Regions from separate parts of the Paenibacillus sp. FSL L8-0436 genome, predicted to be linked through region 3. Evidence: riboswitches for the same ligand, from Rfam matches in the RefSeq annotation. Region 3 holds a riboswitch; each other region holds the start of a gene.

Region 1 (7,883 bases), 2.8 Mb from region 3:
ATATCTACACCCGCGGAAAAGCGGAGAAGGTATTCGGACAGCTCTTCAAAGACCGCCCCGGACTGCGGGAAGAGATTATTATCCAGTCCAAATGCGGCATCAAGCTGATTGAGCCAGGCGATACCTCTAACAGCTTCGACCTCTCCGGGGAGCATATTCTGAAGAGTGTCGACGGAACCCTCTCCCGGCTGGGCACGGAATATATTGATATTCTGCTGCTGCACCGTCCCGATCCGCTTATGGACCCCGAAGAAGTGGCCGAAGCGCTGAGGAAACTCAAAGCGGCGGGAAAGGTGCGTCACTTCGGCGTTTCCAACATGAGTGCCGCCCAGATCCGGCTGCTGGAGCATTATTGTGACGAACCGTTCGTCGTGAACCAGCTGCACATGAGTCTGGCCAAAATAAGCTGGCTGGATGCCATGGTCAGCGTAAACCGTGAACCCTGGAAGGACATCACCTTTCCCGAAGGTACCCTCGAATACTGCAGGACGCAGAACATCCAGCTGCAGGCGTGGGGTCCACTGGCCCAAGGCTTATTCAGCGGGCGTTCACTTACAGGCCAGCCTGAGAGTGTCGTGAACACGGCGGCAATGGTCCAAACGCTCGCCGAACAGAAGAACACCACCCCTGAAGTGATTGTCCTGTCTTGGCTGATGACTCATCCTGCGGCCATCCAGCCGGTAATCGGGACGGTGAATCCGCAGCGGATCGCCGCCTGTGTGGGCGCGGACAAGCTGGAGCTTACGCGCAGGGAATGGTACGACCTGTATGTCAGCTCGCGCGGCGGGAAGCTGCCGTAAGCCTCACATCCTCATTCGCATACCAAAAGGAGCGTCATCTCCGGTTCATGAAGGCGGAGATGACGCTCCTTTTATGTTCTATTCCTGATTCTAATTATTCTTCACCTGCTCAAAGTTGTTCTTGAAGGTGAAGTTAACCGATTTGCCTTGCAGGCTGTCATTATCAAAGCCGAGATCCGTATCGTCAACAAAAGTCACGTTATAGGCCAGATGCATCGTCTTCTTGGCAGGAAGAATCAGGTTCGGGAGGTTGGCATCCCGGCCTGCCCCGCTGTTGTACAAATCCTTAAGTGAACCTACATAAGCATCGGAAACGCTAACCAGTACAGTCTGGCCGTTATTGTCTACGCGGTATGTCCAATCGAGCACGGCTTCTCTGGCAATTGCGAAGGCTTCCTGTCCGTTGCGTGCCAGTGCCTTCAGGAAGGAAGGACCGTTAATCAACGATTTGAACAGCCGGTCTGCAGCTTCGTTCACCTCATTGAGTGCATCGGCATTAAGAGTGACGCCGCCTGGTGCAGCCAAAGCGGCTACAGTAACTACCGCTTGCTCACCGAATGCGAGCGCATCGGCCTGCTGTGCAGGTGTTCCTTCCGGGATGGCAATCAGATCGGTCAGTTTGGCATCCAGCGTTCCGGTATTCTTGATCAGCATGGCGCGGGTGTGGGTATCTTTCGGTGCCCACAATCCTGTTCCCATACGTCCGGCATCGGAGTCAGCCGTATAGAACATCGGGCCTTCAACCGGCACGTCATTGCGGTGAGTACTTAAGGACAACGTACCGGAAGCAAAGGTGTTGCCGGTGTTTTGGGCGGAGCTGGTGAACAAGGCATACGTGCCTCCACCAATGGCGGCGCAGAGCAGCACCACGGAGGAAAATGCGGCAATCAGCATTTTTTTCTTTTTCATCATTGAAATAAGTTCTCCTTATTAAAAAAGGGGGGCACCCCCTTTTTATTTGATTTTTAGTTATAGATCCGTTCGTTATAGTGCTTAGTTATTTTTAGTCTGCTCTGCATCTACTTTAATGGAGGCTGTACCCGACTTGCCTTGGTAGCTGTTGTCAGCTGCTTTCGGGAACTCAGCTTTGACATAAATCGTCTCCGATCCGCCCACAGCAAGCACACGGTCGGCAACGGTAAGCGGTACGGTTCCAGCCGCATCAGAGTATGCGGTAATGACCAGCGGGGTTGCTCCGCCGCCGAGGTCGCCGCCTACAGCCAGCGAGAGATCATAACGCAGCTCAAGCGTTCCTTTGTTGCTAACTACTACAGGCTGGATTTCAGAATCTCCCGGAGCCCAATTTGTGATGTTGAAATATTTCTGCTGAGCTTCATCCTTCTTATCCAGTTCAATCTTGAGCGTGCCAGCAGCAAACGTATTGCCTGTATTCTGTGCGGAACTCGTAAAGATAGCGAAGGATCCCCCGGCAATTAATGTTGCCCCCAGTGCTGTAGTCGCCATCGCCATTGCCATCGTTTTTTTGAGATTTGCCATTGTTATTTGTCTCCTCCTGGATCTCCATGAATGGAGTATGTTATGAATTATTTATTGAATCTTTCCTAACCACGTTAGGAGAAGCATCAACCGTTCGTAACAGGCGGGGATTCTCCGGGCGCAAGCTGCACCTCTACAGGATCCTCCATGCGCATGATCGATTTGAAGATTGTAATAAGGGACGAGATGACCAGAAAAATCCCCGGAATAACTATTACGACAATAATCCCGGCGGTCGATTTTACCCAGTTCATGAAATATCCCAGGAACGGAACGGTAAAGTCCGCATACTGTGCAACAACATTACTCGAAGGAATAGGATCTGCATCCTGCGCATCGTTATTGTCGCCTTTGGTGATATACTGGGTATTTTCCCCCGAGCCGAGCACGCTGACAATGCGGTGGGTAATCAGGCTGTTTGATCCATCCAGAGCTTTGTAAGTAATTACATCTCCTGGTTTAAAAGATCCCTGACTCTGTTCACTCACCGGTTTGACGGCAATGACAGCCCCCGTCTGGATTCCGGGCTCCATGGAGCCGGAGAGCACCGTTAGAATTTCCTTGCCGAGAATCTTGGGCGTCCCGCCATTCATCCGGCTAGTGATTGCAGATACCAGCGTAAGTAGAAAAATGAGAATTAACGCATACATCAATAGGTTACGAGTCCATTTAAGTATCACTGGAGAGCACCGCCTTGTTTAGAATACGCCTTGCTTTTCGCCTATTTTTACCGTTATGCTGTCAGGATTCGCGTCCGGGGCAGGGGCTTCAGGCTCAGCAGTCTTATCAGGCTTTGCTTGCTCCTCAGCTTCGAGCTTCGCCTTCTCTTCGGCTTCGAGCTTCGCTTTCTCCTCGGCTTCGAGTTTCGCCTTCTCCTCGGCTTCGAGCTTCGTCTTCTCCTCAGCCTCGAGTTTCGCTTTCTCCTCAGCTTCGAGCTTCGTCTTCTTCTCAGCTTCGAGCTTCGCCTTTTCTTCCGCTTCGAGCTTCGCCTTCTTCTCAGCCTCTTTCAGTCCTTGGATCACGTCAGCGGCCTCCGTATGCATCAACGAGGTTTCGTCCGCATAACTCCTAGCCTGTTCGGCCGCTGTCGATGCCTGATGATAGGCTGCCTGCACATAAGCGTCCACTCTTCTGATGGAGCTTAGCTTTCTAACCATCTCCTGAAATTCGCCCAGTGTTAGATTGGCTTGGCTGAGCAATTGTTCGAATACCGGGATATCGTTATTTTGTGAGGCTGTTAATTGATTAAAATCGACCTCATATGGAGAAAGTCTCTGGTTCACTTCATTGACTTGCTGCTCCAGCTCTAATTGCGAGCGTGTTAGATAGCCTTGAAGCTCAGCTAACAAAGCAGCCGCGCCGGCCGCAGCCTCACGCGTTTGTGCAGCAGCCTCTTGAATACCTCCAATACGTCCCTCTGCGGTCTCCGAGTCCGTATTCTTATCCGTTATCTCCGCTAGCACCTCTCTCGCCGCTTCACGCTGCTGGACCGCAAGCTTCATCGCTTCGCTGGCTTGGTTGGCAATGTGATCGACCGTGCTTGGAAACACAAATGCTGTGGTGATATTGGAGGATTCAGTTGCTGCGACGTTAGTCAGCAATGCATACGTAGGCGTTGTAATTTGGCTGATGCCATAAGCCGAAATCACTACGATCCCTGCAATTTGGGGAAGCGTATACCGACGGATGTTCCTATTCCGGGAAGAACGTGAAAGCCTCACAGGAGCCTCTCCTTTAGCTGCTTGCAATTTCCTGCAAACAAGGTAATCTATCAACACCCAGCCTTTATGACGAACGTTATTCGTTCGTTATTAAGAACCATGACGTAAGTATATGCCATTACTCCTACAAATCAAAAATCTCATTTTGTTGCAATATTCTTAATAAAGAACGTTTTATAGTTAATATTCTGCTTTTAGCTTCATTTCCCTCAGCTTATCGTACTTTTTAACGAACGTTATCGTATGAAAAATCTAAATGATACCGCAGAGGGAATAAAAATAATGGGAATGTGGAGTGGAAACGACATAAAAGGGGGATCATTCATACCGGAACTGATTCTATAGTGCTTTGTCCGTCTTCCGGTTATTTGTTATACTGTAACAAAAAGTACGGAGGGGCGTTTTTATCGTGCCAGATAATATGGGAAGTCGCATCCACCATCTCCGTCTGGAAAAAGGCTTGTCTCTTTCGGAGCTTGCGGATAAGGCTGATGTGGCGAAATCATACTTAAGCAATGTGGAAAGAAATATACAATCTAACCCCTCTATTCAATTTATTGAAAAAATCGCTGACGCACTTCAGGTGTCCATTCATGCGCTGCTTTACGGCGAGCCTTCCGATGTGCAGGAGTCACCTCTGGATGGAGAATGGTCCCGGCTCGTACTGGAAGCTATGGCTTCGGGTATAAGCAAGCGGGAATTCAAAGAGTTCTTGGACTATCAAAAATGGCGGCTGGAGCAGAAGGATTCCTGATTCATGCAGGTTTCTTCTACTTCCGGTCATACAGAAAGGGCACAGCGGAGAGATCCGCTGTGCCCTTTCTGTATGTACAAAAACTTTTAACAACCAACCGCTACATCGCCTGCAAAGTCTTCTCATTAAAAAATTGGCGGATTTCATCCGCTTTGATGCCCGCCTGCTTAGCCGACATCAGCAAATAGACCCATTCTAAATCCAGATCAACTGTCTGCAGTTCTCCGTTGTTCCCCTGGTTGGACTTATCCAAGAAATCTCCTCCTAAGATTACGCGTCCCCAGGCAGTCCGGCCGTCGTAGTATTTCTACATTAGACCCGAGACTTTGTGCCCCTGTCTTTCGGCAGGTTTACCCTTTACTGGATCCTTTACATGAAAGGATCTGGTTAGAAATTCATGAAACCGTTATCCGCAATAACATTATACAATATCTTACACGAAAAGTGTGTCGATTTATGGGAATATTGTATAATTAGAAACGGAAAATAATTGATTATTTTGCCAACTGCTTGTACAAATTACTCGATAATCCCAAAAAATTGTAGAACAAGCCTCTTTATCTATATATGTATATATGAAAACTGAAAACAACATTTTTATTTCGTTCATTTCAATCACACCGCTGCATCATTTTCATATAGTTAAGAAACCAAACTTATAATAGTTCTGTATGAATTAGGCACTGAATCATACCGTTTTGCGAACGGATTCAACCAAAGTATGAATTGATTACCCGCCTTGAAAGTTGCACAATAAGATGAGGAATGAAACCGCAAACATCGAAGCTCCACAAGGGCGCCGGCGAAATTTTGGCGCGCGTGGAGTTCATCCGTTAGGAGGATGTATTCATGGCAGCCAAAGATCCCTATAACGAAACTGTGTGGAGCAAGTATTACGGACCCAATCTGGGTTACATCCAAGAGAAATATGAGCAATTTGTAAAAGATCCAACTTTAGTAGAGCATAATTACCGCGATCTCTTCACCCTTTCCGGCCCCCCTCCATTGGCTCCCGATGCCGAGCAGGCACCGCTGCCTGTGGTTTCAGGAGATACTGAGTGGCTTAGAAAGGCCGTAAGGGCATCCAAGCTGATCGCCAATATCCGCATACATGGCCATATGACCGCCAATATCGACCCGCTGGACCGGGGAAACAATCCGATGGCGAAATATTTGGAGTACGAAACCTATGATCTGACCCGCGAGGATCTAATGGCTATGCCCGCCTCGCTGATCTGGGAGAATGCCCCAAATGACGTTCATACTGCTTGGGATGCCGTTCACCGGATGCGCCAGGCCTACACGCAGACCATTGCCTATGAATTCGGGCATGTGCGTGACGAGCAGGAGCTGCGCTGGCTGAACAGCCAGGCGGAATCTACCAGCTCCCCCGCGCCTCTAAACAATACAGAGCGCAAAGAATTGCTGAAAAGGCTGATTCAGGTAGAGCAGTTCGAAACTTTCCTTCATAAAACCTTTGTCGGCCAGAAACGCTTCAGCCTGGAAGGTAATGACGCCTTGGTGCCGATGCTGGATGAAATCGTGCGTGCTGCCGCTCATGACGGTGCCGAACATATCCTGATGGGTATGGCGCATCGCGGACGGCTTAACGTCCTGGCGCATATCCTGGGCAAACCTTATGATATTATTTTCTCGGAATTCCATCATTCGCCGAACAAGGAGCTGTTCCCTTCCGAAGGCTCCATGGGCATCAACTACGGCTGGACCGGCGATGTGAAATATCATCTCGGCGCTGACCGCGCCGTCCGTGAAGGAGAAACCGTCCGTACACGGATCACTCTGGCCAACAATCCGAGCCACTTGGAATTCGTCAATCCGGTGGTTGAGGGCTTCACGCGTGCGGCCCAGGAAGACCGCAGCACTCCGGGTCTGCCTAAGCTAAATACGAATAAAGCCATGGCTGTGCTGATGCATGGCGATGCTGCCTTCCCGGGTGAAGGCATCGTGGCCGAAACCCTTAATATCGGCAAGCTTAAAGGTTATCAGAACGGCGGTACAGTGCATATTATCGTCAATAACCGAATCGGATTCACGACGGAAAGTGAAGATTCCCGTTCTACCCACTATGCCAGTGACCTGGCTAAGGGTTATGAAATTCCGATTGTGCATGTCAATGCCGATGATCCGGAGGCTTGCATTGCCGCCGTCCGTCTGGCCAGCGCCTACCGCAATCTGTTCAAGAAGGATTTCGTGATTGACTTGATCGGCTATCGCCGCCATGGACATAATGAAATGGATGATCCGGAAACGACACAGCCGATTGTTTATGGTAAAGTGCGCAATCATCCTACTGTATACAAGGTGTACGCGGAACGGCTGCAGAAGGAGAGAGTTATCACGGCAGAGGACGTTACGGCAATGAACGCCGAAGCTGAAGGCGTACTACAGCAAGCCTTTGATAAGATGAAGGAAGGCAAGCATAAGAACGCAGAGGCCAAAACCTCAGTTGCACTGGACAGCGCACCTACACCGCAGCGTCCTACAGCGGTTCCGCTTGACAACCTGCAGGAAATTAACCGGGAGCTGCTGTCGGTGCCGGACGGCTTCCAGGTCTATCCGAAGCTGGAGCGGATTCTGCAGCGCCGCAAAGACGCTTTGAATGATGGAGAACGTGTTGACTGGGCACTCGCAGAAGCCCTCGCCTTCGCTACGATTCTGAAGGATGGCACACCGATTCGTCTCAGCGGCCAGGACTCCCAGCGCGGCACCTTCGCGCACCGCCATCTGGTGCTGCATGACAGTGACACAGGGGCACTTTTCTCTCCGCTGCATCAGCTTAAGGACTCCACCGCCTCCTTCGGGGTGTATAACAGTCCGCTTTCAGAAGCGTCGGTGCTCGGGTATGAATACGGCTATAACGTGTTTGCCCCGGAAACCTTTGTCATCTGGGAAGCGCAGTATGGTGATTTCGCCAACGCCGGACAGGTCATTATCGACCAGTTCATTGCTGCCGGACGCGCCAAATGGACCCAACGCAGCAATCTGGCGATTCTGCTGCCGCACGGCTACGAAGGCCAGGGGCCAGAGCATTCCAGCGGAAGGCTGGAACGGTTCTTGCAGCTGTCAGCTGAAGAGAACTGGACTGTAGCC
Region 2 (7,883 bases), 2.5 Mb from region 3:
CCGTAAAACGGAAAGACAAAAGCATGTACATGATCTGGATCGGCTTTTTCTCGCAGTATGTCCCTTGGATGCTTGTACCGCGTGAGACGTTCCTATACCATTATTTTGCGATGGTACCGTTCATGATTCTTGCTATTGTATATATCATGAAGCTGTTGGACAGCAAATATCGGGAAGCTAGGTACATCCGGTATGCATACGTGGCTGTCGCAGCGCTGCTTTTTGTACTGTTCTATCCGGTGTTATCGGGAATGGTGGTTGACAAAGAATATGTGACGGATGTGCTGCGCTGGTTCCCTTCCTGGGTATTCTAGGAGGGGAGCGCGTAATGCTACAAAACTTTTAGGAGGAACAAAGGTGAAAGCCAGATACAGTGTAATTGTCCCCATGTACAATGAGGAAGAAGTTATTCAATATACGTATGAGCGGCTTAAGCAAGTCATGGACGAATGCGGTGATACCTATGAACTGATCTTCGTTAATGACGGGAGCCGGGATCGCACAGCTGAGATCATGAGTGGAATCAGCAGCAGCGACGAGCATGTTAAGCTGATTGACTTCTCCCGTAACTTCGGCCATCAGGTCGCGATTACGGCCGGAATGGACTATGCGCAAGGCCAGGCTGTTGTGGTGATTGACGCGGATCTTCAAGATCCGCCCGAGGTCATTTTGCAGATGATTGCCAAGTGGAAAGAGGGCTATGAGGTAGTTTACGCCAAGCGGCTGAAACGGCATGGGGAGACTATTTTCAAGAAAGTGACCGCCAAGCTCTTTTACCGTCTGCTCAGCAGCATGACTAGTGTGGAGATTCCCACCGATACAGGCGACTTCCGGCTCATCGACCGTAAAGTATGCGATGTGCTGCGCGGTCTCAAAGAGAAAAACCGCTATGTCAGAGGTTTGGTAAGCTGGGTCGGCTTCCGGCAGACGATGGTGGAATATGTGCGGGAGGAACGTTTTGCAGGTGAAACCAAATACCCGCTGAAGAAAATGATCCGGTTTGCGGTTGACGGCATCACCTCATTTTCACATAAGCCGCTGAAAATAGCCTCATATGTAGGCTTCTTTCTCTCCTTCTCCAGCTTTGTGTATCTGTTCTTTGTATTGTTCCAGAGAATCTTTTTCACCTCATGGACGGTTCCGGGCTGGGCTTCCATCGTCGGTGTGAATTTGTTGTTTAACGGCATCGTGCTGATGCTGCTTGGCGTAATAGGTGAATATATTGGACGGATATATGATGAATCCAAGGATAGACCGCTGTATATCGTGCGTGAGACCAAGGGTTACCGGGGCGGGGAGCATGAGGAGCGGCAAGAGGACAATGATTATGGCAGATAGGAAGCTGAATGCGGGATTTATCCAGTTTTTAAAATTTAATGCTGTAGGCTTACTGAATACGCTGATTGATTTCGCCGTATTTACCTTGCTGCATTCTCTGGGTATGATGAACACCCCGGCACAGATTATTTCTTATAGCGCAGGGACAGCGAACAGTTTCTTTTGGAACAAGAAGGTGACCTTTAAGGATAAGAGTCAGACTAGCAAGGACAGTTTTGACCGTATGCAATTAGTCCGATTCATCATACTGAACCTGGTTGTACTGGGGATATCAGTGCTGCTGATGCATCTGCTAACGGACAAATTTGGAGTTCAGGTGCTGATTTCCAAAGTGCTGGTTACGTTCGTCACCGTCATTATCAATTTCTTTGGCAGCCGTAAATGGGTATTTTAAGTCAGATGTCGGGCCGTGGAGTTTCTTTATCTAAAAGATCGGGGGGATTTGATGCGTAAGTTTTCCTATTTGATCATAATTGCAGGAGTTCTAGTCATGCTGTATCCAAAAGCGAGCGAATGGTATAACGACCGGCAGCAAGAGAAGCTGCTGAAGGAGGCTGAACAGGCTTATAGTGAGCTGGCCCCTTCGTCAGAGCCCGATCTGAAAAAACAGTATGCCGAGGTCACTGCACTGCTGGCAGAAGAATCAGCTGGGGATGAACCAGCGCAGGCTGCCGAACCGGCAGAGCAGGAAATAGAGGTCGGCGGCAAAGTGACCGGAATTATCACAATCGACAAAATCGATTTGAAATTGCCCATATTGGAAGGGGCGACCAAAGCCAACATGAAACATGCCGCAGCCCATATGAAGGAAACCGCTCCAATCGGTGAAATAGGCAATGCTGCCATAGCTGCACACAGGTCTAGGACTGCAGGGAGATTATTCAACAGACTGAATGAAGTAAAGGTCGGAGATACCATTTCCGTCAAGACAAGCGATCAGGAGTATAAATACGAGGTTTATGATATCTCGATTGTTGAGCCTACGGATGTGTCTGTACTGAACGGGAATAAACAAGATAAAATCCTTACCCTCATTACATGTGATCCTTTGGTAAATCCGACCCATCGACTGATTATCCACGCTAAAATTATAAAAATTTAAATGAATTAAGTAGAAATCTAGTGATTTAGGTCTTGTAACTAGGCATTAATATGATACTATATAACTATAAAAGCTAAACACGATAACGGCAAACCTATCGAAAGGTAGGGACGCAAAGCTAAAGGGCCTTCCCGGTAAGGATGGCAGCCAGCTACCGAATGAAGAGGCTTTTTTTGTTTGTTCTTAAGATGAGTCTAGTATATTCCAATAGTAGTAGACAGATAAAGCTTAAACGATAACGGCAAACCTATCGAAAGGTAGGGACGCAAAGCTAAAGGGCCTTCCCGGGTATGGATGGCAGCCAGCTACCGAAAGGGGTTTTATCCATGAAGAAGTTCTATTATATGTTCTTGACCTTGTTCGTCCTGGTTACTTCAGTTCAAGTAAGTACAGCTAACGCTTCCAGCGTAGAGTCAGACTGGTTAAATACATCGCAATTGAGCCAAGGGGTTGTCCAAGTTTCCTATGATGTTCCCAAGGACAAACGTATCAAGCTCATGATTACTAAAGACAATAAGAGCTACTCTTATAACTTATATGCCTCCAAAGCTACAGAAACGTTTCCACTGCAGCAGGGGAATGGCGCTTATAAAGTGTCAGTCCTAGAGAACACCAGCGGCAACAAATACAAAGTACTTTCTTCCGAAACCGTAGACCTGAGCATGAGCAACACCAACGCCGTATATTTGAGTTCCGTACAGAATGTGAAATGGAATTCTTCCGATAAAGCAGTACTGAAAGCTAAGCAGCTTACGCAAGGGCTGACCACTGATGAAGCAAAGGTACAAGCTATCTATAATTACATCGTGGCGAATGTAAAGTACGACTACACCTTAGCGGCTAATGTTACGCAGGATTATATCCCGAACAACGACAACACACTCGCTAGTAAGAAAGGGATTTGCTACGATTATGCATCTTTGTTCGCCACCATGCTCCGCAGTGAAGGAATTCCGACAAAGCTGGTAATGGGCAATACGAGTTATGTATCTGTATATCATGCCTGGAATGAAGTATTGCTTAACGGCAAATGGGTAACGATTGATACGACAGTGGACGCCGGATTGGGTAAGAACAAAGAAACAGGCTTCACCAAAGCGTCGAGCAAATATACAGCAGCTAAGATCTACTAATCCAATAGAATGATGATTACCCTAAGATAACCCGCTTAATATTTAAGCCGGTTATCTTTTTTTTGTTTAAGGGGTTGCTTTTTTATATTGATGTGGGGTATTATAGGTAAGCGTTGTTAGAGCGCACCCAAGTAAATAAGGAATGGCTGAAAAGTTGTTTCAAAAAAAGCTTGCGTTTCTAAATCAAACGTGATATATTATAAGAGTTGCTGGTGACGAGATAATCGACACTCACAACGAGCTTGATCTTTGAAAACTGAACAACGAGTGAGTATGGAAATCACGCAAGTGAGATCCAAAATGGATGAGTTTCACAGCGTATTTATACGCTTTGGAAATTTCATCTTGAGAATGTAAATTCTCGTCAGATGTTTCAAATTGAGCAATCGCTCTTTCTAAATACCAATTTGGAGAGTTTGATCCTGGCTCAGGACGAACGCTGGCGGCGTGCCTAATACATGCAAGTCGAGCGGAGTTATGAAGGAGCTTGCTCCGGATTAACTTAGCGGCGGACGGGTGAGTAACACGTAGGCAACCTACCTCTTTGACTGGGATAACTACCGGAAACGGTAGCTAATACCGGATAATTCCTTTGTTCACATGGACGAAGGATGAAAGGCGGAGCAATCTGCTACAAGGAGATGGGCCTGCGGCGCATTAGCTAGTTGGTGGGGTAACGGCTCACCAAGGCGACGATGCGTAGCCGACCTGAGAGGGTGAACGGCCACACTGGGACTGAGACACGGCCCAGACTCCTACGGGAGGCAGCAGTAGGGAATCTTCCGCAATGGGCGAAAGCCTGACGGAGCAACGCCGCGTGAGTGATGAAGGTTTTCGGATCGTAAAGCTCTGTTGCCAGGGAAGAACGTCCGGTAGAGTAACTGCTACCGGAGTGACGGTACCTGAGAAGAAAGCCCCGGCTAACTACGTGCCAGCAGCCGCGGTAATACGTAGGGGGCAAGCGTTGTCCGGAATTATTGGGCGTAAAGCGCGCGCAGGCGGCTATTTAAGTCTGGTGTTTAAACCTTGGGCTCAACCTGAGGTCGCACTGGAAACTGGGTGGCTTGAGTACAGAAGAGGAAAGTGGAATTCCACGTGTAGCGGTGAAATGCGTAGATATGTGGAGGAACACCAGTGGCGAAGGCGACTTTCTGGGCTGTAACTGACGCTGAGGCGCGAAAGCGTGGGGAGCAAACAGGATTAGATACCCTGGTAGTCCACGCCGTAAACGATGAGTGCTAGGTGTTAGGGGTTTCGATACCCTTGGTGCCGAAGTTAACACAGTAAGCACTCCGCCTGGGGAGTACGGTCGCAAGACTGAAACTCAAAGGAATTGACGGGGACCCGCACAAGCAGTGGAGTATGTGGTTTAATTCGAAGCAACGCGAAGAACCTTACCAGGTCTTGACATCCCTCTGAATCCACTAGAGATAGTGGCGGCCTTCGGGACAGAGGAGACAGGTGGTGCATGGTTGTCGTCAGCTCGTGTCGTGAGATGTTGGGTTAAGTCCCGCAACGAGCGCAACCCTTGACTTTAGTTGCCAGCAGGTAAGGCTGGGCACTCTAGAGTGACTGCCGGTGACAAACCGGAGGAAGGTGGGGATGACGTCAAATCATCATGCCCCTTATGACCTGGGCTACACACGTACTACAATGGCCGGTACAACGGGAAGCGAAGCCGCGAGGTGGAGCCAATCCCAGCAAAGCCGGTCTCAGTTCGGATTGCAGGCTGCAACTCGCCTGCATGAAGTCGGAATTGCTAGTAATCGCGGATCAGCATGCCGCGGTGAATACGTTCCCGGGTCTTGTACACACCGCCCGTCACACCACGAGAGTTTACAACACCCGAAGTCGGTGGGGTAACCCGCAAGGGAGCCAGCCGCCGAAGGTGGGGTAGATGATTGGGGTGAAGTCGTAACAAGGTAGCCGTATCGGAAGGTGCGGCTGGATCACCTCCTTTCTATGGAGAATCGTCACCTGCAACGGTGACATTCAAATCGGAAGCTTAGCTTCCAAAACTCAGGTTTAGGCCTGTTACTCACTCGTTGGTCAGTTTTGAGAGTTTAAGCTCTCAAGTAACACCTTGATCCTTGAAAACTGGATACCGAAACGAATTTGCGTTTTAGAACATCTTTTAGCTGAAACTTGTGTGAACAAGTTTTAATTAATAGTGATACTAGCGATTTTCCTAACGGAAAACGCATTGGTTAAGCTAATAAGAGCACACGGAGGATGCCTAGGCGCCAGGAGCCGACGAAGGACGTGGCGAACAACGAAACTGCCTCGGGGAGCTGTAAGCAAGCTTTGATCCGGGGGTGTCCGAATGGGGAAACCCAGCTGTGGTAATTCGCAGTTACTTCTCTCTGAATACATAGGGGAGATAGAGGCAGACCAGGGGAACTGAAACATCTAAGTACCCTGAGGAAGAGAAAACAATAGTGATTCCGTCAGTAGCGGCGAGCGAACGCGGAACAGCCTAAACCAAGGGGCTTGCCCCTTGGGGTTGTGGGACGTCTCACATGGAGTTACAAAGGAATATGGTAGGCGAAGAGGTCTGGAAAGGCCCGCGATAGAGGTAAAAGCCCTGTAGCCTAAACTGTGTTCTCTCCGAGACGGATCCCGAGTAGTGCGGGGCACGTGAAACCCCGTATGAATCCAGCAGGACCATCTGCTAAGGCTAAATACTACCTGGCGACCGATAGTGAAACAGTACCGTGAGGGAAAGGTGAAAAGCACCCCGGAAGGGGAGTGAAATAGAACCTGAAACCGTGTGCTTACAAAAAGTCAGAGCCCGATCTAGGGGTGATGGCGTGCCTTTTGTAGAATGAACCGGCGAGTTACGTTTAACATGCAAGGTTAAGGTGAGAAGCCGGAGCCGCAGCGAAAGCGAGTCTGAATAGGGCGAATGAGTATGTGGACGTAGACCCGAAACCGTGTGATCTACCCCTGTCCAGGGTGAAGGTGCGGTAACACGCACTGGAGGCCCGAACCCACGTATGTTGAAAAATGCGGGGATGAGGTGGGGGTAGCGGAGAAATTCCAATCGAACTCGGAGATAGCTGGTTCTCCCCGAAATAGCTTTAGGGCTAGCCTCGGTGAATGGAGTGGTGGAGGTAGAGCACTGATTGGGTGCGGGGCCCGCAAGGGTTACCAAGCTCAGTCAAACTCCGAATGCCATTAACTTCTTGCCGGGAGTCAGACAGTGAGTGCTAAGATCCATTGTCAAAAGGGAAACAGCCCAGACCATCAGCTAAGGTCCCCAAGTGTGTGTTAAGTGGGAAAGGATGTGGAGTTGCACAGACAACCAGGATGTTGGCTTAGAAGCAGCCACCATTGAAAGAGTGCGTAATAGCTCACTGGTCGAGTGACTCTGCGCCGAAAATGTAACGGGGCTAAACACACCACCGAAGCTATGGCTAGATGCACTAGCATCTGGGGTAGGGGAGCGTTGTATGCAGGTTGAAGGTGTACCGTAAGGAGCGCTGGACAGCATACAAGTGAGAATGCCGGTATGAGTAACGAAAAGATCAGTGAGAATCTGATCCGCCGAAAGCCCAAGGTTTCCTGAGGAAGGCTCGTCCGCTCAGGGTAAGTCGGGACCTAAGGCGAGGCCGAAAGGCGTAGTCGAAGGACAACAGTTTGAAATTACTGTACCACCGTAATCCGCTATGAGCGATGGGGTGACGCAGGAGGGTAGTGACGCGGACTGATGGATGTCCGTCTAAGCAGTGAGGCTGGTGTGTAGGCAAATCCGCACACCATTAAGGCTGGGCTGTGATGGGGAGCGAAAATTGTAGTAGCGAAGGTCATGATCTCACACTGCCAAGAAAAGCCTCTAGCCAGGAGAAGGTGCCCGTACCGCAAACCGACACAGGTAGGCGAGAAGAGAATTCTAAGGCGCGCGGAAGAACTCTCGTTAAGGAACTCGGCAAAATGACCCCGTAACTTCGGGAGAAGGGGTGCCTCGGTAGGGTGAATAGCCCGAGGGGGCCGCAGTGAAAAGGCCCAAGCGACTGTTTAGCAAAAACACAGGTCTGTGCGAAGCCGCAAGGCGAAGTATACGGGCTGACGCCTGCCCGGTGCTGGAAGGTTAAGGGGAGCGGTTAGGACTTAGTCCGAAGCTGTGAACCGAAGCCCCAGTAAACGGCGGCCGTAACTATAACGGTCCTAAGGTAGCGAAATTCCTTGTCAGGTAAATTCTGACCCGCACGAATGGCGTAACGACTTGGGCGCTGTCTCAACGAGAGATCCGGTGAAATTTTAATACCTGTGAAGATGCAGGTTACCCGCGACAAGACGGAAAGACCCCA
Region 3 (7,883 bases):
GTTATGGCGTTGCCGAGGCTTTTGCTCATTTTCGCGTTGCCGTCTGTGCCAATCAGCCTTGGTGTTTCACTGATCAACGCCTGAGGTTCCACAAATATAGGCTTATATAGCTCGTTAAACCGGCGCACAATTTTACGGGCCAGCTCCAGATGCGGCAGCTGATCCTCACCAACGGGAATAATGGTGGCTTTGCAAAAGGCAATATCGGCCGCTTGGCTTACCGGATAACCGAGGAAACCATAATACATTTCATCCAGACTGCCGTTTTTCGATTCTGCTTTTACTGTTGGATTGTGCCGTAGGTTATTCACCGTAACAAACATAGAGAAGAAGATCGTCAGCTCGGCGATTTCCGGAATCATGGACTGTACATAAAGGGTTGTCTTGCCGGGGTCAATGCCTACAGACAAATAATCGAGCATAATCTCGCGGATATGGCTGCGGATCAATTCGGGTCTATCGAAATGGGTTGTCAGTGCCTGAACATCCGCCAGAAATACATAGGATTCATATTGATCTTGTAAAATAACCCGGTTCTGCAGGCTGCCGGCGTAATGGCCAAGGTGAAGTTTGCCGGTAACCCGATCTCCTGTGAGTACACGTTTTTTCATCGTTAAAAAACCTCCTGGTATAATGTTGTTGTGTAGAAATTATAAATCGCCACCACCAGCCATCCTCCATGGCCATCACCCCCTTATCAACACAAAAAAACTCCGTCCCATAAGGACGAAGTTGTCGTTGTGCCACCTTAAATGACCGTCTCGCTGCATCAATTGCAAGCGTTACAGTCTTCGTTATACGGTGCGGAGATCGCTGAATACATGATCTCGAGACCGCTCCCTTGATAACGGCGGGATGCCCGGCATTTCCCTACAACATCGTAGCCGACGGTTCGGGAAAGCAACTCCAAAGTCCATTCGATCATATGCCGGACACCGGTTCGCAGCTACCACCGGCTCTCTGCAAGTCCTCTCACATATGTCTACTTACTCTTCTTCTGCGTTATTGATGATATATATGTATATTATTACCTGATCCCTGGAGATCGGTCAATGCTTTTAAAGTACTAAATAAAAAGGCAAAAGTAGCGGAGGGGAAATTTGGAACTGTAGGAGCGATAGCGACCGCCTTTGTCACCGGATTTCAACCGCATATAGCGGATTAAATCAAGAAATCTGGGGACAACAGCGCCCGGAAGTCCAAATATTCACCGCAGTTACGTCCTCGCCCAAATGGGGGAATCTTAAAATTTATGTAAATATCAATTCGGGCCGGAAAAAGAAACAAGTGTGATAAGTTATTTATAGACATTAAATGAAGAGGGATGCAATTACATAAATATTCAGCTGTAATAATAATGACAAATTACTTGGTATTATCGAGGCATTTGATTTTAATCAGAAAGTAAATAGGGTATCGGTCGGCTATTTTTTGGAGCAGGCCCATTGGGGGAAAGGCATTGCTTCAGAAGCGTTATTCCTATTGATAAATTACTTGTTTAATGATGCGGATATCAATAGGATTCAAGCTGAAGTAATGCCTCCCAATAGGGCTTCCAAAAAGGTGCTGCTGAAAAACGGCTTCATGAAAGAAGGAACTTTGAGACAAGCCAGTGTATGGTCAGGCAAAGGAATCGTCGATCTTGAAGTGTACAGCATCCTGAAAGATGACTACATCAAATGGCATATCGGATCAGAAGTTCCAGATCCACAATAGAATAGAAGCAACTCAAGGTTTTTTTATTTCGATTTTTGGCAGATCAAAGCTCCAGTTCACATCGGTAAATCTTTTATCCGTTATGACCCGGCGGAGCGTAAGCTCCTCGGGCAGCTCAGTCATGCCTTTGGCAATAAGATAGGCTTCATTCACATGATTGCCCGTCTCACCAAATGTGACTTTCTCATCCATAGTGTAACCACCTCTAAAAATAACCTTGTATTCTTTTCCTTGACCATCGAGGGCGACCCACTTGTCATTAGAAAATCTGTTGGTGAATTCGCCGCTGACCGACATCCAGCCGGATATTCCCGGTTCGTCCTTGATTTCCTTGATCTCTATCTTGTTCACCTTCAGCACATCACCTTGAGCACTAAATACTGCGGGTTTCTCATTAAGCTCATGAGGATGAAACGTCACTGAATCGTTAGACTTGACGGGACTATTGTAACCATCCAGGATGAACCGTACTTGCCGGCTGTCATATGGAAGGCTCTTGAAATAGTAGGTCCAGTGCAGCTTGCCGGCTTGTTCTGTTGATCTGACAGTGTAGCCGAAGGAAGTGTCGGTAATATATCCGGACTTGTAACGGTTGCTTCTTGAAACTTCTTCACCTTTCTCATCCTCAAAATGGAACATGAGCCCAAGAGCGTTATTAATATTGGCAGAAATAAGGCTGGCTGCCTCTCCAGTAAGCGAGGTGTTGAATTTCAGTGTGACACCTGCAGGTGTATGCATTACTTGATCCATCTCCAGCTTCATCCCATCCGGAGTAGTATAGACATGGTCCTTCAAATCTGTGGTTACTGTTAATGCCTGCGCTGCGGTCATATCCGCTTCATAGCTGAAGCTCCAGTCTCCGGCGACTACCTTTTCTGTTTCACTGTTTGAAGCCAGTTCATGAATATTGCCTTGAATAACTACGGTGCTTCCTGGGCCTTCATCAGGGAATACGTAAGTCAACAGCAGAGAGGCTTGACCAGAGTTTCCATAAATGTCACTGGCCAAGGGCATGATCTCTTTCAGTTCTCCGATGTTGTGTCCTTGTTCATCATGGATTTCCAATTGGCTGGTATTAAATTTGGACATTGCTTCGTTGGCAGCATGTCCGGTTTTATCCGTAATGCTAATGTTAAGCACCAAACGGGTAGGATCAGCCACTACGTCCTGCAGGACAAAGGTATAACCTTTATCGGTTTTCTCTATGCCAGGCTGCTGCACCACTCCGAGTATTCTGGCGTCCAGCAGACCAAGCTCTGCCCACTGGTTGGCAAGGAGGAACGGTTTCTGTGGAGGGTTGGACAGCGTCTCTGAGACCGTACCTGATCTGCCAATGAAAAACAGTAATGAAGCAATTCCTATCACTGCAGCAACAGTGCTGCCCCACTTTAAACCTCTTTTTAGGGTGCGGCCCTTTTGCATTCCGGATATCTCGGATAATTGTTGCCCGGAGGCGGGCAGTATCTCTGTATTGCGAACTTGTTCCATAACGCGCTCTGTGAAATCATCAGCTAGATTAGAGCTTGTATACAATTGTGAATCCGTCAATAGATCGTTATCAGTGCCGGACAAGTCATTGTGATTGGTGTAAGCCCATTTTTTCATTGGAACCCTCCCTGGATTTCGACCATTGTTTCTTCAGCTTTTGGCGGGCGCGGTGGAGACAATTTTTGACCTGGTGCATAGGCATTCCCGTTATCGCTGAGATTTCCTCATAGGATAATTCATTGGTATAGCGAAGCAGCAGTACAATCCGGTATCGTTCTGGAAGCTTGGACAATTTCCGGTGCATTTCAAGCTCGTCTTCCTTACGCATATACTGCTCTTCAGGGGTTGGCCCGCGATCCTTCTCCTCCAGTAAGTTACTGCTTGTTAGGCCTGGGGATTTCCGCCTTTTCAGTGACCTGAAGTGGTTGATCGCAATGGCGTACAGCCAAGCGGTAAAGCTTGATTGGCCATGATGCTCGCGGAGTTTCTGGTATGCTTTGATAAAAGTTTCCTGGGCCAAATCCTGTGCATCCTGGTGACTGGCGCCCATACCGAGCAGCAGACCATACAAGCTCGACTTGTATTTGTCTACGAGTACCGCAAAGGCCTCCTGGTTGCCCTGCAGCACTTCGGCAATGATTTGTTCGTCGTTTTCCTGTGCCTTCATCCAGTGCCTCCAATTGATTTATTTGTATATAAGACGCACCAGCGCCACAATATTTCTCACTTTTAATAAAAAAAGAAAGATTATGTTCAGATCATACTACACATTGCAGGGGGAAGAGAGAATGAAACAAGACGAAGCAATCCGTCTGATAGGCTTGGCCGTAAAGGGTGATCCGGCAGTCAGGGCAGTATTTCTGAAAGGCGCACATGCCAGAGGAGAGCAGGATGTTTACTCGGATGTTGATTTGTACTGTTTGGTCCACAGCGAGGGCTTGACGGATTTTTTAGCGCGCAGAATATCCCATATGGAGAGCTATAAACCGCTGATATTCTGGTCGGAAGCTAACTTTGTAGGGCCGCAAATTGTTGGCGTGTTTGAAGACGGTCTGCATTTCGATCTTTATACAGTGACTGAGGAGAGTCTGAAACAAATCGAGCAAATCCTTGTCCTGCATGATCCCGAGGGATGTCTTGCCAATTACAAGGCAGAGAGCTTCCCCATGTCGGATGCGGAGATTACGAGGCTCCTTTCCGGTTTCACTTTCAGCCTTCTGGAATTTGAGACCGCGTATCTTCGCGGCGATTTGCTCTGGGCACATCGGCTCGGCAGTCATCTGGCGGCAGATCTAATGACCGTTCTGCGGCATGTAATAGATCCTTTTACAGCGCAGCTCGGCATCAAGAGACTGCATCGCAAACTCAGTCCACAGCAACTGGATGAGTTAACAGGAGCGTTAAATGGTCTTGGACCGGATGCATTACCTTCAGTTGTCCAGAAGCTGGTGGACCTCGCTGCAGCGTTAATTGCAGAATTGACCGAAAGGCTGTCAGAGAACTGGAATCAGCGTTTTTTCGATTTTATGGTCAAACGGATCTACGCACTATCGTAACAAAACAGGTACAGCGAACAATATTTGAATGTGAGAAAAAAGGAGGATAATGACTACTCTTGTCGAATTATAAATTTAGATAGATAATAAATACCAAAATATGTTTGTGATTCGGAAGCGCCAGCTGATGAACAAAGGCAACTCCGCCGAAAGGCGGAAGACGCAAAGCCACCGGTCTAAACCGCTCACGAAAGCGGCATGACAGCGGGGACGCTCATGTAGTTTGGTTTTTTGTTGTCTAAATACAACAAAAGGAGAATAAAAAAACATGTTTTTGAAGATTCGCCACAAAATAAGGCCAGGCTTAGCGTTTATTCTGGCTGCGGTCTTGGCTGCAGGACCCCTGATTGCCAGTCCGGTCCACGCAGCTGCGAAGTACACTTTTACAGATGTCAAAACTGCATATAACATGCCGCTTGACTACAACTACAAGTTCACGGGTGACACGATCGCTTCACTGGAGAAGGATAGCAAAGGGGCTTATCAGCTGTACCTACATAACTGGAAGAAGAAGACGACGGAGAAAGTTACTTCTACTAACACGTTCAAAACGAACTTGCAGCTCCTGGGAGACAGTGTTTATTATTATGAGTCCACAATTGAAGTGACTAAACAAATTAATATCTATCCGAAGAAGCTGGTACAGTACAATTTGAAAACCAAAAAAACAAGCGAGCTTCCGCTGGAAGTGAAAACTCCGGAATTACTGGGTGTGGGTGACAAATATTATGTACACAGCAGTGGCTCAGATTTTTACTTCACTAACAAAACGACACTGGAAACTCAGACCATCAATGATCTCGGTTTTGATCAGGTCCACCAGTTTGTAGATGACAAGTTCATCTATAGCAAATGGGACACCGGCACGTTGTATCTGTATGATCTGCCAAGTTCAAAAACAACTGAGCTTTACAAGCTGAAAGAAAATGAATCCTTCAACCTCGTAGCTTCGAATGGTAAAGATATTGTCTGGATGATTGACTCCAAAGAAGTGGATGCTGCCGGGAAGACCAAAAATTACTTCATTTATATGACGATGGACCGCAGTAAAGCCGGAGCCCCGGTTAAAGTATTGCTCAAACGTGAATGGGTAATTGGCGACCGGAATGATCTATTACTTGTAGGTGACAATTATGCGGTGTTCTCGGAAATGATGAACAATAAACTGGTAGCCCGCGGAGTGAACCTCCGAAACGGGGAACTCTTTTTGCTTGGGGAACGAAACCGCAGTGCGGACAATTTTGTGTATTTTAATAAAGACACACTGATCTCACGCGACGCAAATGACTATATTGTGCTTCGTACAATAGTCAGAACGCCATAAATGAATTCTCAGAAACTATCAAAAAAACAGTGCAATTTGACGATAGTAGTAAAGCGGTAAATCTTGGGTATGAACCTATTTCCAATGAATCCCGCAACCGCAAATTGAAAAAAACAACTAAGAGGAGTGTCATTAAAAAATGATCGCAGAAACTAAAATGTACCCGGAATTCAACACCATCTTCATCAGCTTGCATGGATTTGCCGAATTGGCTGAAACGGTAAAAGAAGTGGAAATATTCGAGGTGTCCATGCCGACTTTGCCGATCCACGAGATGTCTCTGATTATTGACTGCAACGATATGGCGCCCTTCAAGCCGGAGATATTGCCGGTTCTGGAACGCTGCTATGTGCTGTATAACAGTTTTAAACATGCGGTTCTGGTGAATCCGAAGAAAGTAGTAGCCAAATCTCAATTACAGAGAGTAGCTCCAAGCGCCGGATTTAAAGGACATTTTGTGGATACGGTGGAAGAGGCTTGGGCAATCGTTAAATCCTAAATCGTATATCCTAAATCTAAAGCAGAGGGTGGTCAACCATGGCTAATGTCAAAATAGTAAGCACCGAAGTGTACCATCCTGCCTATAAGATCAGCAATGAGGAATTGGCTCTGCAGGCCGGAGCTTCAGCGGACAAGCTTATCGGCATTTGGGAGTTCTTTGGCCGTAAGGATCGTTATTACGCGGCGGACTATGAAGAGAGCACGCTTTATATGGCTATTGAAGCATCCAAAAAGTTATTGAAGAGCTGTGGGCTCAGCGGAAGCGATTTGGATATGATCGTATTCTCCTCAGGAACACATGATTTCAGCGCTCCGACAGATGCTGCATTTGTGCATCAGGCGCTGGAGGGTAAAGATTCCTGCATTATCTATGACAGCAATGCCAACTGTGTAGGTATGGTTGTCGCTGCTGACCAAGCAGCCCGATCCATGATATCCACGCCCAGAGTGAGATACGCACTCATTGTAGGGTCGGAGCAGATTGCCCGTTTCTACAAAGAAGGGGACCTGGCATCCAAGGGCCTTTGCGGAGATGCGGCCTGTGCGGTTCTGCTGGAGAGAGTGGAGGATACGGATTCCGGTCTGATAGATTCGGCGTACTACACCAATACGCAGAAGGCGGAGGATATGCAGTTCCCTGCCGGAGGCATGACGCAAATGTACGGAGAACATCTGTCGCTTGAAGAGAAGAAAATCTATCTTCATCCGGAGTACAACGTCAATGTGGCTTTCCCGACAGCAGTATCCAATATTGAGCAGCTGCTTCAGGAACATGGATATACAAAAAGTGATGTGAAGCACTATATCCTTAGTCAGTTAAACTTGAGCGTCATTAAAGATATCGCGGGTAAGCTGGATGAGGAGCTCGTTAAATTCCCTTACATTGGGGATATTTATGGCTACACGGGCACAAGCAGTCCGTTTATCACCCTTCACCATGCGATTAAGGACGGGACGCTGGTACCCGGCGACTTGTTTTTTATGTGGTCGGTAGGCGCGGGTATTACGAGTTGTGCTACCTTGTGGAGACTCTAACATCACCACTACAGTAATGGAACGCGATAGAAAAACAACGAAAGCCTGCGCTTTGGTGCAGGCTTTTTTGTCTATATAAGTTGAACTAAAGAACTACCTAGAGGCAAAAGCAGCGGAGGGGGATTTTGGAACTGGAGGAACGGTAGTGTCCGCCTTTGTCTTCGGATTTCTACCGCTAATAGCGGTTAAAATCAAGAAATCTGAAGACAACAGTGGCCGGAAGTCCAAACATTCACCGCAGTTGCGTTCTATGCCGGCTCGGT
Region 4 (7,883 bases), 2.1 Mb from region 3:
ACCTGCATCGCTTGGCGGGCAGTATGCGCCGCCAGGTTCTGATCGACGGCCGCAACGTCTACTCCAAGGAGCAGATCGAAGGCACCGGCCTGGAGTACCATTCCGTCGGACGCCCGCAAATGGGCGGACTGAGCGGGTATTCGGCCAGCGTGGCTGGTGCGATCTAAGCCTCAAGCTTGCTCTGCTAAGTTCCCAGCTCTGTAAAGCACTTCGCTCTTACCTGCCGCCAAACAAGCGGCGATGCCGGATCTTTTAGCAGGGTGCTTCGCCTGCGGGTGAAGCGAATAGTTAGGCTGTTGGCAGGTACGGAGAGGAATTTTGGAACTGTAGGAGCGAATGCGTCCGCCTGAAAGCTTTCCGCAGGAAAGCTCGCTTCGGAAGCCTATGCAGTCTGCGGATTTCCACCGTGAACAGCGGTATAAATCAAGAAATCTGCAGACAACAGCGGCCGAAAGTCCAAACATTCCTTGCAGTGACTCTCATAACAGCTAAGTCTTATGCTTTTCACGTTTGAAGCAACCAATAACAATCCGATATTTTCGCGTCAACACATAATGAGGAGGGTTCCATATGAAACTGGTACTTCTATCAGGCGGTTCAGGTAAACGTCTCTGGCCATTGTCTAACGATTCACGTTCGAAGCAATTTCTGAAGGTACTTGAGAGTCCGACGGGTGAACCGGAATCCATGGTGCAACGGGTATGGCGGCAGCTGGAGGAAGCTAATATGTCGGGTTCGGCTTATCTGGCTACCGGCCGCAGCCAGGTGGAAATGATTCAGAGCCAGCTTGGCAGCGAGGTGCCCATCATCGTTGAGCCGGAACGCCGCGATACGTTTCCGGCGATTGCCCTGACAGCAGCCTACCTGTATTCCATGGAAGGCGTTTCGCCAAGCGAGACCGTGGCCATCCTGCCGGTCGATCCTTATGTGGAAGCCGCCTTCTTCGATACAGTTGTGCAGCTTGAGCAAACGATGCAGGAGAGCGGAGCGAACCTGGCGCTGATGGGTGTAGTACCCGAGCATGCTTCAGAAAAATACGGATATATCATTCCTACCAGCGCTGAGGCGGGAGCAAGCGGCTATCTGCAGGTAAGCCACTTCCAGGAGAAACCTGACCGTGAGCAGGCCGAGGAACTGATCAGCCGGAATGCCCTCTGGAACTGCGGCGTGTTCGCGTTCCGTCTGGGTTATCTGCTTGATATTCTGCAGCGCAAAGGATTGCCGCTGAACTACGAGGAACTGCAGAAGCAGTACAAACTGCTTGCTTCCATCAGCTTTGATTACGAAGTGGTGGAAAAAGAGGAGAAAATCGTTGTTCAGCCTTATGCCGGATTCTGGAAGGATTTGGGCACCTGGAACACGCTGACCGAAGAAATGAACAGCAACCACGTGGGCAAAGGGTTCGTGACGGCCGATTCCGAAGGCACTTGCCTGATTAATGAGCTGGATATTCCGATTACGGTGATCGGCGCGAAGGATCTGATTATCGCTGCCAGCCCGGACGGGATTTTGGTTACCCATAAAGCGGAGAGTCCGAGAATCAAGGAAGTGCTGAAGTCTTTTGAACAAAGACCGATGTACGAAGAACGCCGCTGGGGCCATTATAAGGTCATAGATTATGTGAAATACGATGAGGGAAATGAAGTGCTGACCAAACGGATTTTTATCGAAGAGGGTAAAAATATCAGTTACCAGCTGCACCATAAACGCAGTGAAATCTGGACATTTGTCAGCGGTGAAGCAAGCATTGTGATTAATGAGAAGATGCATAATGTGAAGGCAGGAGATGTGGTGCGTATACCGGAAGGCACCAAACATGCGATCCTTGCGCTGACGGATGTAGAGTTTATCGAGGTACAGACCGGTTCGGAACTGGTGGAAGAGGATAACATCCGCATCACCTTGGATTGGGAAGATATAGCTTTGCAACAGTTTATCTCTTAGGCCTAAATAATCTATTTAACCAATTTTTACAGATCCAAAACAGGTATTTAGAACCATTTATTAATTTATTTTTATTAATGCTCTAAATAAAAACTTCATAGGGACGATACTTACGGTAAGAGGGATAAATCCTTCCAAAACGACAAAGGCAAACCTAATCGAAAGATAGGGACGCAAAGCCATAGGGCCTTCGCAAGAGTGGCAGCCTGGCTACCGAAAGGAAGATCATTTTGAAAACTTACCGTAAGTCTCGTCTGCTGTCCGCCTTGCTGTCTCTTGCCGTATTGTTAACCGCTGTGCCTTTAGGATTTGGGCTGTCGCCTTCAACCGCAGAAGCCTCATCAAGCACAGCAGTGCCGGTTAATCCGGACGCTTCAGCCGAAGCTGTCAAGCTGCTTAGTAACCTCTATTCCATTACCGGAAAAGGGATTATCTCTGGACAGCACGATTATTTGGAGAGCCCGGATGAATTCAGCAACAAGTTGAAGGGAACAAGCGGAGAATATGCTGCTCTTCACGGATATGAGCTTGGCGTAATTAGCGGCCAGTCGGAGAGTACAGCTGCATCGCAGCGCAAGAATGTGATGAACAGCGCGATCAACTGGTACAAGAACGGCGGCATTGTCGTAATGACCTTTCATCAGAATCTGCCCGGGACTGCCTACCTCTGGTCCAATGTGCAGAAGCCGCTCAAACAAGAGGAATTTAACAAGTATGTAACGCCGGGCACGGCAGAATACGCCAGCCTGATCACGGATCTGGATAAAGTGGCGGTGTCGCTCAAAAGCTTGCGGGATGCAGGCGTTCCTGTACTTTGGAGACCTTATCATGAAATGAACGGCGACTGGTTCTGGTGGGGGAAGAAAAGTAATTTTGCTGAACTGTGGAATATTATGTATGACCGTTTCGTGAACGTTCATCAATTAAACAATCTGTTGTGGGTATGGAACCCCAATGCACCGAATGCCTGGTCTGATCCTTATGCGCTGACCTATCCGGGCGCAAGCAAAGTGGATGTTCTTGCAGCAGATATATATGATAACGACTATATGAATAAGTATTATGACAGTTTGCTTAGTCTGGCTGCCGGTAAACCGATAGGTATTGGTGAAAACGGTGAGATGCCCAGCACGGCCAAACTGAAGCTCTCCCAGAAAAATTTCGTTTTTATGATGAACTGGGGAAAAATGCTCTATGAGAAAAACAGCACAACTACGATTAAGAGTTTCATGAATGATAGCTATACACTGACCCGGAATAAATATAAGAGTTGGAGTGCACCAGCCGCTGCGCCAACACCGACAGCAACACCAACGCCGACAGCAACGGCAACACCAACGGCGACACCAACGCCGAAGCCGACGGCAATGCCAACGCCTGACTCTAATGATTCAGTGGAAGCGCCTGTGGTGAGCGGACTTAAGGGAGAGTACTTCAAAAACATGACGCTTTCCGGTACGCCCGCCTTGGTGCGCAATGATGCATTGCTTAACTTTAACTGGCGCCAGGGTTCGCCGGATCCTTCAATCGGTATAGATTCCTTCTCCGTCCGCTGGACCGGTCAAATCAAGCCAACGTATAGTGAGACTTATCAGTTTTTTACCACTTCGGATGACGGTATCCGCGTTTATATTAACGGTAAAGCTGTCATTGACAGCTGGATGAAACAGAGCGGAGCCGAGCGTACCGGAAGCATCGCTTTAACAGGCGGTCAGTTGTACGACATCAAGGTCGAGTATTACGAGAATGCCGGCGATGCGAATATCCGCTTAATGTGGCAAAGTCAAAGCCAAGTCAAAGGGACGGTTCCGGCCAGCGCATTGTTTGTGAATGCCGGGGCAGCTGCTGCCAGCCAGACAGAATTGGACAGTACACTCAGCCTGGTTGCAAAACCGGTTTTAGCGGCGACAGCAGCACCAGCCGCAACAGCAACAGCAACAGCAACAGCAACACCGACGCTTGCACCAACACCGGTGCCAACAGCAACAGCAACGCCGACACCTGCGCTGACAGCAACACCAACACCGGTGCCAACAGCAACACGGACATCTGCGCCAACACCGGTGCCAACAGCAGCACCGACGCCAGCAGCAACGCCAACACCGGTGCCAACAGCAGCACCGACGCCAGCAGCACCAACACCGGTATCTACGCCAGCATCAACACCGACAGCAGCACCTGCTGAGAATGGGCTAAAAGCAGAATATTTCAATAATATGCTGCTGTCAGGCACTCCGGCACTTGTACGTAACGACGCCATTCTTGATTTCAATTGGCGTCTAGGCACCCCGGATCCTGCAATCGGCATCGATTTCTTCTCCGTACGCTGGAGCGGCAAGATTAAGCCGCTCTACAGTGAAATGTACACAATCTATACTACTTCAGATGACGGCATCCGCGTTTGGGTCAATGACAGTCTTGTGATTGACAGCTGGATGAAACAGAGTGGAACCGAACGCATGGGAAGCATCAGCCTGAATGCCGGGCAGCTATATGATATTAAAGTGGAGTATTACGAGAATCAAGGGGATGCCAGAGCGCGTCTAATGTGGGAAAGCCCAAGCCAAGTGAAGGGTACTGTTCCTGCTAGCGCCCTGTTTCTTCCTTCCGCTTCCTAAGCAGAGCGACTGGTTAGCTTCTGTATTCACCGGCGGGTGCTGGTTAAGACGTTACAATTATAATTCCTAAAGTCCACTCTTAGTGGCCCTGCTTATCAGCAGGGCTACTAAGCTATAGCCCCCATTTGGCCTCGGGATGTATGAACCTGCATAGGGAACGCATCCTGTGTGCCGTGGCGGCATTTCGCTGGAGAAAGGAGATTACGATTTGAACACTTACCGCAAGTACCGCCTGTTTAATACGATTTTACCTCTTATATTAATATTTTCCCTGCTGCCCTGGTCAGAAGCGAGGAGTCTTCCGGTTCCCCGGACGATAGTTACACCTGCTGCTGCCATCACTCCCATCAATCCCTCAGCTTCCGAGGAGGCTGCCGATCTGCTCAGCTATCTGGTTGATCTTGGAGGCAAGGGAATGATATCCGGGCAGCATGACTATTTGGAGACCCCGGATGAATTCAACAATAAGCTGAAGCATGCAAGCGGACAATATGCCGTATTGCATGGTTATGAGCTGGGAGCGATTAACAACCAGCCGGAGGGCACCATCGTGAAGCAGCGCCAGAATGTCGTGAAGAGTGCGATCAAATGGCACCAGGGCGGCGGAATTGTGGCGATGACCTTCCATCAGAATTTGCCGGGCACCTCCCCGGAATGGGCTAATGTGCATATGAGCCTGAGCCAAGAGGATTTTGATGCTTATGTTACGCCGGGCACCCCGCAGTATAAGAACCTGATTGCTGAGCTTGATGATGTAGCCGAATATTTGGGAGACCTGCGCGATGCGGGAGTGCCTGTGTTATGGCGCCCTTATCATGAGATGAACGGCAACTGGTTCTGGTGGGGGCAGAAGGACAACTTCACCGAACTTTGGGATATTATGTATAACCGTCTGGTGAATGTTCACAAGCTGGACAACCTCCTGTGGGTATGGAATCCGAATGCGCCTAATGAGTGGTCGGATGGCTATGAGCCATATTATCCCGGTGCCGGGAAGGTTGACGTTCTGGCGGCGGATATTTATAACAATGACTATAGACAGTCTTATTATGAGAAGCTGCTGAAGCTGGCCGACGGCAAGCCGATCGGGATCGGTGAAAGCGGAGAACTGCCAGACCCGCTCATATTGTCCCGAACGCAGAGTAAATGGGTATATACCATGACATGGGGGAAAATGCTGACCGAGAAAAATAACCTCGAACAGATTAAGAACTTTATGAGCGATGATTATACCGTGTCGCGGGATGATTATAAATTAACGCTGGTCGGTAAAAACAATAACCCGGCCCCGGTATCGCGAACCGGATTAACGGGAGAATATTTCAACAATATGGAGCTGTCGGGCAAAGCCGTCCTGGTCCGCAACGACAATAAGATCGACTTCAACTGGCATGGAGATTCACCGTCTTCAGGAATTGGCGAGGATGCCTTCTCGGTGCGCTGGAGCGGCAAAATCAAGCCGGTTTACAATGAGAAATATACTTTCATAACCTCCTCGGATGACGGGGTACGTGTATGGATCGACGGCAAACTGGTCATCGACAGCTGGAAGAAGCAAAGTGGTGTCAGCCGTGAAGGAAGCATAGTCCTGGAAGCGGGAAGCTCGTACGACATCAAGGTTGAATATTACGAGAACAGTGGAGATGCCAGTATTCGCCTTATGTGGAAGAGCCCAAGCCAGAAGCAGGCGGTTATTCCCAAAGGCGCGTTGACTTCCAAATAATGAAATGAAAGCAATAAGTCATTGTGAGGCAGGCACCCCGGAAGAAAGCGAGGACAAGGAATGAGGACTAGAACTAAGAAGAACAAGAATAAACCTCTACATCTACTGTTAAAATTCGCAGCTTTAACCCTCTTGTTTCTATTGTCTGTTTCTATCTTCGGAGATGACGGGACGAAGAGGGCTGAGGTGGAGGTTGACATGTCCAAATTGTCCGCAGCGAAAGATGCAGGACCCGCATTGCCGGACGGAACTGTGCTGTGGCAACTGGGCAAGCACGACGGAACAGCCGGTGAATTTGCGGCTGCCGGCTCTTCAGCCGCTAAGGAGGCATTTAAGGTTGCCTCCGTTTCGGCCAAGACTGCGGAGCTCCAAAGTGTGCCCTCCGGTCTTAGAGGCGACACTAATCCTGAGCTGAGGATTATGTATAAGCTGGATAAGATCCCGGTCAACGGGGTCTTATTTCGCGTAAGCATCATAGATGCCTATAAATCCGTTCCGCAAATGAGCGTATTCTCCAACCGGCAGCTGTCGGGGATTATCCAGATTGCAGGTGTTGCCGGTACAGACAGCAAATATACGTTCCGCAAAACGTATGAGCTATATATCCCGAAAGAGCAGCTGGTGGCTGGAACCAACGAACTAAAGCTGCAGGCAGCCCGCGGGATCTATTCCTCCGATTTGGAGGATAAGTACAACTGGTGGACCTGGGATGACCTTAGTCTGGAGTCGCTGAATGCTCCAATCAAGGAGCCGATTCATGGCAGCTACACACTGACGGGCACCATGGTGAACAATAAGCAATTTTATTTTGACGAAGGTGCAGTTACGCATCTGCCTTATATTATGAAATGGCTTGGAGTAGCTTACAGCGGCAATATTATGCGCACCAGCTGTGCCAGCGATGTCGGCCGCTCCTGTTCGAATATGGAGGAGTACTACAAGGTGCTCAAGGATTACAACATGCAGGCCGTTGCGCTGTATTTATATACCGGTGATATTAAGCTTAAGGCGGATGGCTCACTGCCGGATGACGCCGAGAAGAAACTGACTGATTATTTCCGGAAGTACAGCCCGTACTTCCAATATTATGAGGTGGACAATGAACCCGGCCTGTTCAATCGTTCGAAGGCAGTGAACCTGGCGATTGCCAACTGGCTGAACGAGAAGGGCAAAACTATAGCTCCCCATCTGCAAACTGTGGCACCGGGTTGGGCCTATTGGCCGAGTTATAGTGCGGATTCCTGCGGCAACCAGAAAGGCACGCTTAAACAGTGCGGCGATCCGGACGGTTGGGAACGTGATTCGGAGCAACGCAACGAGCTGGAGGAAGTGACGGATTTAACGAATGGACACTCTTATGGCGAATCCTATATTTTCAGCCATGGAGGAAGCTTTACCGAGAATCTGAAAACCTTTGGCGGAACTGCGGACGGCCTCGGCAAAAAAATGCTGACGACGGAGTTCGGCACTTCAGACACACATGTAGATGCCTACCAATACGGGGCGGCTGAACGGACATCGGCGGTCTTCGACCGGATTATGCGCGGTCATATCGGCTACGCGGATATGTTCATCCAGCATGCCGCCTTCTTCAAGAA

What was found. Region 3 has a riboswitch for cyclic di-GMP ahead of NSS79_RS14665 (hypothetical protein). Riboswitches for the same ligand answer to the same signal wherever they lie in the genome.
Region 1: linked by a shared signal. The riboswitch ahead of NSS79_RS01965 (anti-repressor SinI family protein) and the one ahead of NSS79_RS14665 (hypothetical protein) in region 3 are both predicted to bind cyclic di-GMP.
Region 2: linked by a shared signal. The riboswitch ahead of NSS79_RS03340 (transglutaminase-like domain-containing protein) and the one ahead of NSS79_RS14665 (hypothetical protein) in region 3 are both predicted to bind cyclic di-GMP.
Region 4: linked by a shared signal. The riboswitch ahead of NSS79_RS05285 (PA14 domain-containing protein) and the one ahead of NSS79_RS14665 (hypothetical protein) in region 3 are both predicted to bind cyclic di-GMP.

What each region holds. Positions count from the first base shown of each region.
Region 1 is NZ_CP151955.1:416,442-424,324, reverse strand. Features, by position in the region: gene NSS79_RS01995 (aldo/keto reductase) at 1-800, shown strand, start outside; gene NSS79_RS01990 (TasA family protein) at 891-1,712, opposite strand; gene NSS79_RS01985 (TasA family protein) at 1,794-2,297, opposite strand; gene NSS79_RS01980 (signal peptidase I) at 2,384-2,977, opposite strand; gene NSS79_RS01975 (hypothetical protein) at 2,996-4,018, opposite strand; gene NSS79_RS01970 (helix-turn-helix domain-containing protein) at 4,440-4,772, shown strand; gene NSS79_RS01965 (anti-repressor SinI family protein) at 4,873-5,025, opposite strand; cyclic di-GMP riboswitch class I at 5,053-5,137, opposite strand; gene NSS79_RS01960 (2-oxoglutarate dehydrogenase E1 component) at 5,622-7,883, shown strand, end outside.
Region 2 is NZ_CP151955.1:711,165-719,047, forward strand. Features, by position in the region: gene NSS79_RS03320 (phospholipid carrier-dependent glycosyltransferase) at 1-314, shown strand, start outside; gene NSS79_RS03325 (glycosyltransferase family 2 protein) at 358-1,338, shown strand; gene NSS79_RS03330 (GtrA family protein) at 1,328-1,732, shown strand; gene NSS79_RS03335 (class D sortase) at 1,829-2,440, shown strand; cyclic di-GMP riboswitch class I at 2,518-2,599, shown strand; cyclic di-GMP riboswitch class I at 2,671-2,753, shown strand; gene NSS79_RS03340 (transglutaminase-like domain-containing protein) at 2,767-3,573, shown strand; rRNA gene NSS79_RS03345 (16S ribosomal RNA) at 3,978-5,533, shown strand; rRNA gene NSS79_RS03350 (23S ribosomal RNA) at 5,779-7,883, shown strand, end outside.
Region 3 is NZ_CP151955.1:3,199,998-3,207,880, forward strand. Features, by position in the region: gene trpS (tryptophan--tRNA ligase) at 1-611, opposite strand, end outside; partial or broken gene NSS79_RS14645 (GNAT family protein) at 1,339-1,716, shown strand; gene NSS79_RS14650 (DUF4179 domain-containing protein) at 1,729-3,321, opposite strand; gene NSS79_RS14655 (sigma-70 family RNA polymerase sigma factor) at 3,290-3,871, opposite strand; gene NSS79_RS14660 (nucleotidyltransferase domain-containing protein) at 3,993-4,760, shown strand; cyclic di-GMP riboswitch class I at 4,887-4,978, shown strand; gene NSS79_RS14665 (hypothetical protein) at 5,029-6,084, shown strand; gene NSS79_RS14670 (hypothetical protein) at 6,224-6,583, shown strand; gene NSS79_RS14675 (ketoacyl-ACP synthase III) at 6,622-7,620, shown strand.
Region 4 is NZ_CP151955.1:1,144,923-1,152,805, forward strand. Features, by position in the region: gene NSS79_RS05275 (UDP-glucose/GDP-mannose dehydrogenase family protein) at 1-167, shown strand, start outside; gene NSS79_RS05280 (sugar phosphate nucleotidyltransferase) at 571-1,944, shown strand; cyclic di-GMP riboswitch class I at 2,082-2,162, shown strand; gene NSS79_RS05285 (PA14 domain-containing protein) at 2,175-4,562, shown strand; gene NSS79_RS05290 (glycosyl hydrolase) at 4,771-6,285, shown strand; gene NSS79_RS05295 (discoidin domain-containing protein) at 6,484-7,883, shown strand, end outside.